Regions from separate parts of the Bacillus aerius genome, predicted to be linked through region 2. Evidence: a T-box and tRNA genes for the amino acid it is inferred to sense, from the RefSeq annotation. Region 2 holds a T-box; the other holds one or more tRNA genes.
What was found. The T-box of region 2 lies ahead of trpS (tryptophan--tRNA ligase). A T-box ahead of a tRNA ligase gene usually reads a tRNA of that ligase, here a tRNA-Trp.
Positions count from the first base shown of each region.

Region 1: it has a tRNA-Trp gene. The T-box ahead of trpS (tryptophan--tRNA ligase) is inferred to sense a tRNA for this amino acid. The anticodon was not compared.

Region 1 is NZ_JARYHO010000001.1:870,235-876,496, forward strand. It holds rRNA gene M2353_RS04390 (23S ribosomal RNA) at 1-25, shown strand, start outside; rRNA gene rrf (5S ribosomal RNA) at 136-251, shown strand; tRNA gene M2353_RS04400 (tRNA-Asn) at 261-335, shown strand; tRNA gene M2353_RS04405 (tRNA-Ser) at 340-430, shown strand; tRNA gene M2353_RS04410 (tRNA-Glu) at 448-522, shown strand; tRNA gene M2353_RS04415 (tRNA-Val) at 555-630, shown strand; tRNA gene M2353_RS04420 (tRNA-Met) at 646-722, shown strand; tRNA gene M2353_RS04425 (tRNA-Asp) at 737-813, shown strand; tRNA gene M2353_RS04430 (tRNA-Phe) at 833-908, shown strand; tRNA gene M2353_RS04435 (tRNA-Thr) at 915-987, shown strand; tRNA gene M2353_RS04440 (tRNA-Tyr) at 1,003-1,087, shown strand; tRNA gene M2353_RS04445 (tRNA-Trp) at 1,101-1,174, shown strand; tRNA gene M2353_RS04450 (tRNA-His) at 1,199-1,274, shown strand; tRNA gene M2353_RS04455 (tRNA-Gln) at 1,284-1,355, shown strand; tRNA gene M2353_RS04460 (tRNA-Gly) at 1,363-1,437, shown strand; tRNA gene M2353_RS04465 (tRNA-Cys) at 1,443-1,513, shown strand; tRNA gene M2353_RS04470 (tRNA-Leu) at 1,527-1,615, shown strand; tRNA gene M2353_RS04475 (tRNA-Leu) at 1,653-1,734, shown strand; gene M2353_RS04480 (hypothetical protein) at 2,013-2,438, shown strand; gene M2353_RS04485 (phosphotransferase) at 2,852-3,646, shown strand; gene M2353_RS04490 (hypothetical protein) at 3,763-4,467, shown strand; gene M2353_RS04495 (histidine phosphatase family protein) at 4,510-5,055, opposite strand; gene M2353_RS04500 (hypothetical protein) at 5,126-5,317, opposite strand; gene M2353_RS04505 (hypothetical protein) at 5,434-5,727, opposite strand; gene M2353_RS04510 (DUF1963 domain-containing protein) at 5,792-6,262, opposite strand, start outside.
Region 2 is NZ_JARYHO010000001.1:1,126,302-1,132,563, forward strand. It holds gene M2353_RS05700 (peptide-binding protein) at 1-541, shown strand, start outside; gene M2353_RS05705 (ABC transporter permease) at 619-1,569, shown strand; gene opp4C (oligopeptide ABC transporter permease) at 1,603-2,502, shown strand; gene M2353_RS05715 (YjbA family protein) at 2,668-3,420, shown strand; gene trpS (tryptophan--tRNA ligase) at 3,456-4,451, opposite strand; T-box leader at 4,505-4,723, opposite strand; gene M2353_RS05725 (peptide ABC transporter substrate-binding protein) at 5,206-6,262, shown strand, end outside.

The DNA of each region.
Region 1 (6,262 bases), 260 kb from region 2:
ACTAATAGATCGAGGACTTAACCTATATTCTAATGTGAAAAATGAACATTGTTATCTAGTTTTGAGAGAACATTTTTTGAAATATCTCTTGATTTATTTGTAATACATAGTATAATATCTTTTGTCACTAAATTGTCTGGTGATGATGGCGAAGAGGTCACACCCGTTCCCATACCGAACACGGAAGTTAAGCTCTTCAGCGCCGATGGTAGTTGGGGTTTTCCCCCTGTGAGAGTAGGACATCGCCAGGCTTTCTTCATTCCGCAGTAGCTCAGTGGTAGAGCTATCGGCTGTTAACCGATCGGTCGTAGGTTCGAATCCTACCTGCGGAGCCAATTTGGAGAGCTGTCCGAGTGGCCGAAGGAGCACGATTGGAAATCGTGTAGGCGGTAACCCCGTCTCAAGGGTTCGAATCCCTTGCTCTCCGCCACAATTTACATAATAAAGGGCCCGTTGGTCAAGCGGTTAAGACACCGCCCTTTCACGGCGGTAACACGGGTTCGAATCCCGTACGGGTCACCATTTTTATAGAAATACATACCAGCATTTTATTCGGAGGATTAGCTCAGCTGGGAGAGCATCTGCCTTACAAGCAGAGGGTCGGCGGTTCGAGCCCGTCATCCTCCACCATATCTTTTATATCGTCGCGGGGTGGAGCAGTTCGGTAGCTCGTCGGGCTCATAACCCGAAGGTCGCAGGTTCAAATCCTGCCCCCGCAACCAAATTTATCTTTATTGGTCCGGTAGTTCAGTTGGTTAGAATGCCTGCCTGTCACGCAGGAGGTCGCGGGTTCGAGTCCCGTCCGGACCGCCATTTTTTAAAAAGAATACTTGGCTCGGTAGCTCAGTTGGTAGAGCAACGGACTGAAAATCCGTGTGTCGGCGGTTCGATTCCGTCCCGAGCCACCACTATTTGCCGGTGTAGCTCAATTGGTAGAGCAACTGACTTGTAATCAGTAGGTTGGGGGTTCAAGTCCTCTTGCCGGCACTGTTTTTCAAATGTGGAGGGGTAGCGAAGTGGCTAAACGCGGCGGACTGTAAATCCGCTCCCTCCGGGTTCGGCGGTTCGAATCCGCCCCCCTCCACCATTTTTATTTTCATAGGGGCATAGTTTAACGGTAGAACAGAGGTCTCCAAAACCTCCGGTGTGGGTTCGATTCCTACTGCCCCTGCCAATTATATGATTCATTACATCTATGGCGGTTGTGGCGAAGTGGTTAACGCACCAGATTGTGGCTCTGGCACTCGTGGGTTCGATTCCCATCAATCGCCCCATTTTATTATTGGGCTATAGCCAAGCGGTAAGGCAACGGACTTTGACTCCGTCATGCGTTGGTTCGAATCCAGCTAGCCCAGTTGATATGCGGAAGTAGTTCAGTGGTAGAACACCACCTTGCCAAGGTGGGGGTCGCGGGTTCGAATCCCGTCTTCCGCTCCAATTATGGCGGCATAGCCAAGTGGTAAGGCAGAGGTCTGCAAAACCTTTATCCCCGGTTCAAATCCGGGTGTCGCCTTTTTGAAAAGACTGTCGGGGTGGTGGAATTGGCAGACACACAGGACTTAAAATCCTGCGGTAGGTGACTACCGTGCCGGTTCAAGTCCGGCCCTCGGCACCATTTTTTATTATTATAAGTTGCGCTCTTAAATGATCATGCCGGTGTGGCGGAATTGGCAGACGCGCACGACTCAAAATCGTGTTCCTCACGGAGTGCCGGTTCGACCCCGGCCACCGGTATCTAGTTTTAGATATTCTTTATTATCGTCAATTACAGAAGAATTAAAGAATATTAACGTTTAAAACGTCTTTCTACAGATTGTAGAGAGGCGTTTTTTATTTGTTTTTAGCTAGTTTTTCACATGACAAAATTACTTCAAATGGTGAAAAAACGGTTTTTGCTGAGGGCCATTCTAAGGAGATTGACTTTTACTTTATTGATGGTTACCTTATGATTAAACTAAAGGGGCAGGACAATTGAAGATGGATTGGATCAATTGTACATAGGAGGTGTTGTAATGATTACGGTTAAAAATGCTGAAAGTTATCTTAAAGATAGCATCGGTGAAGAGACCGATGAGATAAAAAAGGTTTGGGAAACATTTAAGGCTTTTTCAAAGGAGACTGTTGAGGGCGAAGAAGATAAAGAAATTTTATTTCAGTGTGGTGTCTATGATTTTACGGGAGAGGAACTATTTCATCTTGATTTTGTACGTCAGTTTACAATTTATGAAGAAGATGATTATTCTCACATGGAACAACTGCACTGTGAATTTTTATTTAAACCAACAAGCGAGTTAAAAAAGTTAAAGGTGGTAGAAGAATGGTCAATGGATTATGACGATATAGATCATTTTTTTAATCATATTGAAAGTATTCATGAGTTTAAAATTCCTTTGACTTTAAAGCCGATAAAATCAGCAATATATCAAGAAGAACTTTAATTCTTATTTCATTAACGGCTGCTTTACTTTAAGAGGGTATACCTTGCCTTTTTGGAATCATTTATCACGGAGTGTCGATTCGACTCCGGCCACCGGTATCTATTAAAAGTTTGGTTTTTACCGTGAACCCAACGTTTCACCCTCGTGGTGAAACGTTTTTTTGTGGTTTAAATGAGTTATTTAGATGAAAATAGAATCCTATTAGAAGAGAATGAGCATGTACTACTTTTAACAGAATAAACTTTTGATGATTTGCAACATTTGGTACGATACATTTAACCATATAAGGAAACAAAATGGAGTAGCGCATTCATAAAACAGTGAACTACCTTTGTGTAACTAAATGAATATTTGTGGGTACATACGCATCTTTAGCTGGCATCATCATTGTGACCCAGTTTGGGGGGGAATTTATGAAAAAACAAAATGATCATGAAGAGTTATTGACAGGTGGAAATGTCTCCAACGTATATCGTTCGGGAGATACGGTTCGCAGAGAGGTAAAGTCAGACAATATGAATATACAAAAGCTGCTAAAGCATTTAGAAAAAAAGAATTTCTCCTATGCTCCAAAGTTTTTAGGGGTTGATGAAAAAGGTAGAGAGATCTTGTCCTTCATTGAAGGTGTAGCCGGTCATGATCCCTTAAAAGAATACATGTGCTCTCACAATGTTTTAAAAGAAATAGCGAGAATGCTTAGACAGTATCATGATGCTGTTAGTGATTTTCCCATTTCAGACGATTGGGAACGAATGGACAATACGCCTAACAACATAGAGGTTGTGTGCCATAATGATTTTGCGATGTACAATATTATTTTCAAAAATAAAAAGCCAGTGGGAATCATTGATTTTGATGTAGCTGCCCCTGGTCCAAAGCTTTGGGATATTGCATATACTCTCTATACTTGTGTCCCTCTCAGTAGGTTTTTTCGTACTGAAACAGGGGAGGTCGTAAATTATCATTCATTAGAGCATGCAGCCCATATAAAGTATAGAGTCAAACAGTTTTTTGAAGCTTATGGTGAGGAAATACCAGAAGATTATGTGGACATGGTGTTGCTGCGTTTAGAAGGTTTATGTCAATACATGAAGCGAAAAGCGAATGAAGGGGATAGAGCCTTTCAAAAAATGATTCATGAGGGGCACCTTGAGCATTATCAAATAGACATACAATTCATTCATGAACACAGAAAAGAATGGATTTGAGGATGCCAAGGGTTTTATAAAAAAAGGACAACTTATCTTTTTACTAGTTTCTTGTGGATGTTACAATTGGTTATAATAGTTCAATAGAATGAATGTAAAGAGGCGGAGTTGTTATCTTGCAAACGAAGACGATATTACAGACTATGATTGAAGATGAGCGATCACATGATTATCCGCTTTTTAGACAGTACTGTGTAAGGAAAGAACAGGGTCTGCGTAAAGATGCGTTAAAGGTTCTTCAGTCTTTTGTTGAAGAGATGAATAAGAACGAATTTACAGCACGGCGTTCATTTGTTGTTTGGCTGTTTGATTACATTGAACGTTTTGAGGATGGTCATCATTTGCTTGTGTATCCATTGGTACATGGGGTGATCCACCCTGTTCTTCGAGAGTGGGAAAATATTGATCCAACGGATGTGAGACCGTATCGCTGGCAAGGCTTGTTTGTGCATCAGGGGGAAGGGCTGCCCTATTTATTGAAGGCACTAGAGATGGGTCGCAGCAAAGAGCAGCGAGTGATTGTTCAAATTTGCGAAACCTATTTCTCGGCTTTGTGGTATTCGTTTCATCATATACATGAAGATCTTTATTTAAGCACCTATGAGAAAGATCATGAGCGAATTCAAGGGATTCAAGATGTCATGAAACTGATCGAAGATAAAAATGATCAAAGCAATGTTGAAAAACTAGCAGTCTACTATAACCAACTTTTATCGGACTGGAAGGAATTTCAGCAGACGGAGACAAGAGGCTTTGTGAAATGGTGTGCGGATCGTAAGAAGCCCTATGAGTGGGTACAGACATTTTACTATCACCAATAGTTGTTTTTCATAAGAAAAAGGCTGGGGTCAACCCTGCCTTTTTTATTTATGCCATATTCTTTCTATTTCTACATGGTCTGGTTTAAAATATTTCAGGATGTAGACATCTGGATTGCTTAGTTGTTCCCACTCCTTGAATCCAATTGCAGGATCGGCGTGTTTTAGAAGCAGGCTCATAATATTGCCATGAGTGGCGAATAAAGTATGATCTCTTCCTAATTTTATTTGTTCATAGAGTACCTCTACAATACGATTCATCGCTTCTAGGCTCGACTCTCCGCCTTCACAGGTCATATGCAAGTCCGAAAAACTGAGCTTTAGTTTTTCATACCAATCCTTCATTGGTTGACTGCTTAACCTACGTTCAGAGAGACGTTTGTCAATTTGTACCTTTATCTGTTTGGCATGAGCAAGGAGCTCAGCGGTTTGAATCGCTCGTTTATAAGGACTTGAGATGATCTGGTTGAGCTGAATGCCGGAAAAAAACTGTGTGAGTTCATGCGATTGTGTGATGCCTTGAGGCGTTAAAGACGCATCCTCGGATTGTCCATCTGCTTGACAGTGTCTGACGAAATAATATGTCTTCATAGGGGGACACCTTCCTCTAAGTATAAAAAAATCATCCAATATTGGATGAGGGTTCACGAAAGTTTAGGTTCTATTTGTTCGTGTCTGCTTCTTTGTATGGATCTATCAGTTTGGAGGTTAGGTCTAAGTTGAACAAAAAATCATCTACGGTGTCTGTGCCAAAGGGAAGGGCAGAAAAATTAATTGGGATGCTGTCTTCTTGCGTATCTGAAGTAATCGGCTGTTTGTGCTGCTTTTTTCTCCAGTTCTTAAACAAGCGCATGTGAGGCCCCCTTTTCTAAAAAAGATGGATTTATACATAATATACGGGGAGAGTTGTCCGAGCGTCAATTGTTTTCTTCAAAAGGATTTACTACATTTGTACGGAAAGAGCCACAGCTAAGTGCGGATCTTTCCGTGTTTTGACATGGCACGGTGTATGGCTTGTTGTACCTTTCGTTCGCATCTGATGTTGTATGGTTTCTTATGGAGTTTACTCGTCTTAAATTGACCAATTACACGGCGGACTCCTTGATCATAAATGATCAGCTCTCTGCTCGTTTGATCATTTAATAACGCTTGAAACCAGCTGTATTTTTTTAGCTGTGCTGCATTTCGTGATATATCATCTTCATCTACCTGTAAAAAAGGGATATACAGAGCAAGATTGAAGATGTCTAAAATGAATCCCATATTACCGGCCCCCTTCATATCGTTTATTACGATTAGAAAGGGGAATGGTTCCATACAGTTGATTTTAAAAACAATCCCAGTGCATGAACCATTCTTTATTGTCTTTGTCGTAATAGAAATACATCGTGCCGTTATCACCAATCATGAACCGAGGTTTTTCTTCTGAGGCGATTTGTAGCATGAATTCTCCTGACATCTGGTGGGGAGGAGATTGGATGTAAGCTCCGTATCCATCGATTTTTGTGAACGAGTAGTTTGAGTAATGCTCGAAGAAATGATCTGTCGCTTCTTCACTTTCATTAACCTCTGATAAGTCAACGTATGACCAAGCTTCCTCCCAGCATGGATAATCCGGTTGTTCCCCTTCGAGCCACTCTATCTGGAAAGGTTTAATTCCTTTCACTTCTTCAGGGGTCTCAGCGATTTCTAATCCTTCCATTGATGAATATTCAATGAGTTTCCAGCCATCACCGTTTTTGGCGATATCGATCGGAAGGGTTTTCTTGTTGATGAAAATTTGAATCATCTTACATTC
Region 2 (6,262 bases):
AGAAGGCTGGGAGGATACAGATGGAGATGGTTATCTTGATAAGGACGGTAAGAAGTTCTCCTTCGTCTTGAAGACGAACCAAGGAAACAAAGTCCGTGAAGATATTGCTGTCGTTGTCCAGCAGCAGCTCAAAGAAATTGGCATTGAAGCAAAACCGCAAATTGTAGAATTTAGTGCATTAATCGAGCAAACAACCCCGCCAAAATGGGATTATGATGCGTTATTACTCGGCTGGAGCTTAGCGACATTCCCTGACCAATACAGCATTTTCCATTCGAGTCAGTCTGAAAAAGGCTTAAATAACATTTGGTATAAAAATGAAGAAGTCGATAAACTGCTAGTTGATGCCAAAAACTTGAGTGATCGAAAAGAGTATTCAAAGGCGTATGAAAAAATTTATGAGCTGATTGCAGAAGATCAGCCGTATACGTTCCTTTATTATGCCAACTCACATCGCGCGATGCCATCTAATCTACAAGGCTACTCTTACCACCCGAAAGATGAATATTACAAAATTGAAAAATGGTGGATTGAACAGTAGTCTGCTAGTGAAGAAGGGGAGGGATCTCCCCTTTTTTCATCATAGTATGGCCATTCGATGAAAAAGGAGTTGTGCACATGGTTACATATATCATTAGAAGGACACTTCTTTCTATCCCGATTTTGTTTGGTATTACGATTTTGTCCTTTGTGATTATGAAAGCAGCACCAGGCGATCCGATGTCACTCATGATGGACCCGACCATTAGTGCCGCAGACCGGGAAGCCTTTATTGATAAGTACGGCTTGAACGATCCTGAATATGTACAATATATGAAATGGCTCGGTAATATGCTTCAAGGTGACTTTGGCACATCCATTGTAAAAAAAGGAACGCCCGTGTCGGATTTGATTTTTGCCCGGCTGCCAAATACCCTCATCCTCATGATCTTTTCTACATTAGTTGCCCTGATCATTGCCATCCCATTTGGTGTTCTTTCAGCAAAACGTCCGTATACAAAACTTGACTATGGTATTACGGTTACATCATTTATCGGACTGGCTATTCCGAATTTCTGGTTTGGTTTGATCCTGATTATGGTGTTATCGGTGAATTTAGGATGGTTTCCAACCGGGGGTGTCTCTACCTTAAATGCAGATTTTAATCTATTTGACCGGCTTCATCATATTATTTTACCGGCCTTTGTTTTAGCAACGGCTGATATGGCCGGCCTTACACGTTATACAAGGTCAAGTATGCTCGATGTGATGCGGCAGGATTACATTCGCACGGCGCGAGCGAAAGGTTTTAGAGAGAACAAAGTCATCTTCAAACATGGATTGAGAAACGGTCTGATGCCTGTTATTACGATCTTTGGACTCATGATTCCATCCTTTATTGGCGGCGCAGTCGTGGTGGAACAAATCTTCACATGGCCAGGGCTTGGGAAACTGTTTATCGATTCTGCTTTTTCAAGAGATTATCCCGTCATTATGGCGATGACTGTTATCTCTGCTGTGCTCGTGGTCGTTGGAAACTTAATAGCGGATATTCTCTATGCGATCGTTGATCCGCGTATTGAATATTAGAAGGGAGCTGAAGCACAATTGGCACAACCTAATATGGGAACACCTCCAGTTGATCTCAAATTAAAAGAAGGCCTTCCGCCAAAACCAGAGACGATGCTTCGTTTATTTTGCGAGAAATTTTTCAAAAATAAATTGGCGGTTGCCGGCTCCGCTATTTTATTGGTCATTATCTTTTCCGCTATTTTCGCTCCGGTGATCGCACCTTACGCACCGGAACAGCAAGACTTATTGAAACGGCTACAGCCTCCAAGTGCAGAGCATTTTATGGGAACCGACAAGTTTGGTCGAGATATTTTTTCAAGGGTGCTATACGGAGCGAGGGTGTCTCTATTAGTTGGCTTTGTCTCAGTAGTCGGAGCCATCACCATTGGTACCGTCATTGGGGCGGTAGCGGGATACTTTAAAGGCTTTGTTGATTCTGTGCTCATGAGAATGGTGGATGTCGTATTGTCTATTCCAGATATTTTTCTCTTGATCACGCTAGTGACAATTTTTAAACCGGGTATTGATAAATTGATTTTAATCTTTGCGCTGACTGGCTGGACAACAACTGCCAGGCTGATCCGCAGTGAATTCTTGTCACTTCGCACCAGAGAATTCGTACTCGCAGCAAGAACGATCGGAACGAAAAACCATGTCATCATCTTTTCGCATATTTTACCGAACTGTATCGGCCCTATCATTGTGTCTGCTACATTGAAAGTTGGTTCTGTGATTTTAGCTGAGTCGACACTTAGCTATCTAGGGTTCGGCATCCAGCCTCCAACGGCGAGCTGGGGAAACATGCTTCAAGATGCACAAAATTTCTCCATAATGGTGCAAGCATGGTGGTATCCACTGTTCCCAGGTTTACTGATTCTACTTACCGTTTTATGCTTTAACTTCTTAGGTGATGGACTGAGAGATGCCCTTGATCCTAAAAAGCTAAAATAAGGTTCTTCTTATAGAAAATCGTGAAAGGACTCTGCGAGACGTTCTCCTTTTCCCAGGAAATAAAGCCGTCCTTCCGTCAGGGAGAAGTTTTAATAAAGTTGGAATAATATCTCTATCCCTTGCCCATACTGTGGACAACAGTTTTTAAAAAGTGAGGGATTGGTTATGTTATTTCTTCATGACGTATGGGTGAATTGGTTTGAAGGGGAAGAGAATGGCTATAATGTGTGCCATTTTCATGAGTGGCGCAAGGAGGACAGCGTGGAGCTGTTAGATCAAGTACCTTTACTCAAGGTGCAGAGTCCTTTGTTTGATTACATAGAGAATGATCTATCAGAGCTGCCAAAGACGCTGCTAGAATCTGTATTTGAGAAATCATATATTCGAAAAAATCATGAACGCCGTAAATTAGAGTATTGCTTTGTGGTCACGGACGGGATTAGAATCATCGCTGTGGATACGATTGGTTATTCCATCCCTGTGAGAAAGAGCCGATTGATTCCAAGACAGGAGCAATTGGTGTATGAAATGGTGAAAGATGTGAAGGCAGAGGAGTATGAATTCACGACGGACAGCCTTGAATCGACGAAAGAATATCACATCCTATCATTACCACCGCAGCATATCAGCGGATTAACGAGAAAAGAAAGACAGCTGAAGCAGCTGATGTTTATGGCGCTAGATCAACTAAAGGGGCTTCAAAACCGAGCAGAAATTGCCTATTGGTATACAGAATGGAATCCGCGCATGTACAACCAGATCAAACGAATGTCTTTCGAGGAAATTTGGAACATGCTTTATAACGAAACCATTGATGGATGGTCAGAAAACCATTTAGCCTTTTGTGAAAAAATGATTAAAGGACAGCCATTTTTTGAAAAACTTTGGGAAATGGAAAACGAATCAAAAGTGAATTAGAAAAAGCTTGCAGCTGAATATGCTGCAAGCTTGTTTTATTTTCGTTTCCGGCCAAGACCCATTGCATTCTCCATTTTTTTCAGCATTTTGTTTGCCGCACGGTTTGCCTTTTCAGCACCCTCATCTAAAATGCGATCAAGCTCATCTGACTCAATGAGTTCATAATAGCGATCTTGAATCGGTCTTAAAGCATCCACGACCACGTTCGCAAGATCTCCCTTAAATTCACCATAACCTTTGCCTTCGTATTTTTGTTCAAGCTCTGCAATCGATACGTTCCCTAATACAGAATAAATCGTCAGCAAGTTGGCAATTCCAGGTTTGTTTTCTTTGTCATATTTGACGATGCCTTCTGAATCAGTCACAGCACTTTTGATTTTCTTTTCAAGCTGTTTTGGCTCATCTAATAAGGTAATGAAAGATTTTTGGTTCGGATCAGATTTGCTCATCTTTTTCGTTGGGTCTGTTAAAGACATAATCCGAGCGCCTTCTTTTGGAATTTTGACTTCAGGTACAGTAAAGATGTCGTTATACTTTCGGTTAAAGCGTTCAGCAAGTGTTCTCGTTAATTCAAGATGCTGCTTTTGATCTTCTCCTACAGGAACTAAGTCTGTACCGTATAATAAAATATCGCCAGCCATTAATGGCGGATACGTTAATAGTCCTGAAACGACTGCTTCCTTACCAGCAGATTTGTCCTTAAATTGAGTCATTCTTTCTAATTCCCCAATATAAGCGACACATTGCAGCATCCATCCTGCCTGGGCGTGGGCAGGTACCTCTGATTGGATAAACAATGTTGCCTTCTCTGGATCAAGTCCCACTGCCAAATAAAGAGCGGCTAAGCTTCTAATATTTTGTCGAAGGGCTAAACGATCCTGACTGACCGTAATGGCATGCTGATCGACCACACAAAAGTAGCCGTTGTAATCATGCTGAAGATCGACAAATTGCTTCATCGCTCCAATGTAGTTCCCCAATGTCACAGAACCGCTAGGCTGTATGCCTGAGAAAATCGTCTTTTTTGTCATACTAAAACCTCTTTTCTTCAATATAAAAAGGCCCACCCATCACTTTTCAACAGAAAAGGGACGAATGAACCGTGGTACCACCCTTGTTATTTCAATACGAAATCACTCAAGACGTTGATATCGGAGACTGCTCCGTCTAAGCCTACTGACTCTGTCAAGTGTTCGGTTAGCTGCTCCAAAGCCCATTCCATACATGCCATTATCTGCTTGCACCGACCGCAGACTCTCTGTAAATGGTGAATATATGTACTCTTCTTTTTCATCGCAACAGTATGTCTATCTATTATAAAGGATGACCATGAAAAAGTCACGAAGCCTATTTGTGACCTTCTCATCATGTCGTTTGACACTTAAAATTTTAGATAAAATAGTAACTATCTGTCAGAATTTTTTAAAAAAGGATGATTAATTATATGTATAAAACATTATTCCTGCTGAATTTGTCAAATTATTTTAATCAATTTACGCTTTAATTTGTTGAAGTGATTGAGACTTTAGTTTATAAAAATCAATCTTTATCCCCATTTACGTTTTTTAAAAATATGTGAAATTGATATTGCAATAAATTATTCTATTCATTATAATGAATTTGTTCACACGTTTGTGCTAGGCTCTTTACATAGTGAAAATTCAGAAAAAACAAAAGAAATAGAAAGTAAGCTATTCAGGGACTTTTTTACGCTATTTCTTAAATCTGAATCTCATCTTCTATCGAGACCTTTGAACTAAAAACATATTATAAGGGGGAATACAGTTGAAAAAGCGTTGGTCTGTTGTTACTTTAATGCTTATTTTCACACTTGTATTAAGCGCTTGTGGTTTCAGCGGAAACAAATCAGGCGACAGCACGAGCAGTTCTGGAGAGGCTAAAACAACATTAAATGTGAATATCTCCACTGAGCCTTTTTCTCTACATCCGGGATTGGCAAATGATTCAACTTCAGGAAGTGTCATCCGTCAGACTTTTGAGGGATTAACAAGAATTAACGCTGAAGGTAAGCCAGAAAACGCAATGGCTTCTGATATCAAAACAAGTGATGATGGTAAAACTTACACATTCACACTTCGTGATGCAAAATGGTCTAATGGTGACCCTGTCACAGCACAAGACTTCGAATATGCTTGGAAATGGGCATTAGATCCTAAAAATGAATCTCAATATGCTTACCAGCTTTATTATATTAAAGGTGCTGAAGCTGCTAACAAAGGGGAAGCAAAAGTTTCTGATGTTGGCATTAAAGCAAAAGACGACAAAACGCTTGTAGTTGAGCTAGAGAACCCAACACCGTTCTTTACTGAACTAACTGCATTCTATACGTATATGCCAGTCAACAAAAAAGTGGCTGAAAAGAATAAAAACTGGTACACAAATGCTGGTGAAAACTACGTATCTAATGGACCATTCGTTCTTTCTAAATGGAAACACGGCGGTTCTATCACACTTGAAAAGAACAATGAATACTGGGATAAAGACACTGTGAAATTGAAAAAGATTAACATGTCTATGATCAAAGATACAAACACTGAACTTAGCATGTTCAAAAAAGGCGAACTTGACTGGGCTGGTTCTCCAACTGGAAGCCTTCCAACTGAGTCTTTAAAAACGTTGAAAAAAGAAGGCGGTCTTGAAATTCAAACGATCGCTGGTATCTATAACTACAAATTCAATACAAAAGTAAAACCTTTAAACAATGCGAACATCCGTAAAGCCCTTGCTTACTCAATCAACCGTCAAGCAATCGTTGACAAAATTACGCAAGGTGAACAAGTTCCAGCGATGGCAATCGTTCCTCCAACAATGGAAGGATTCA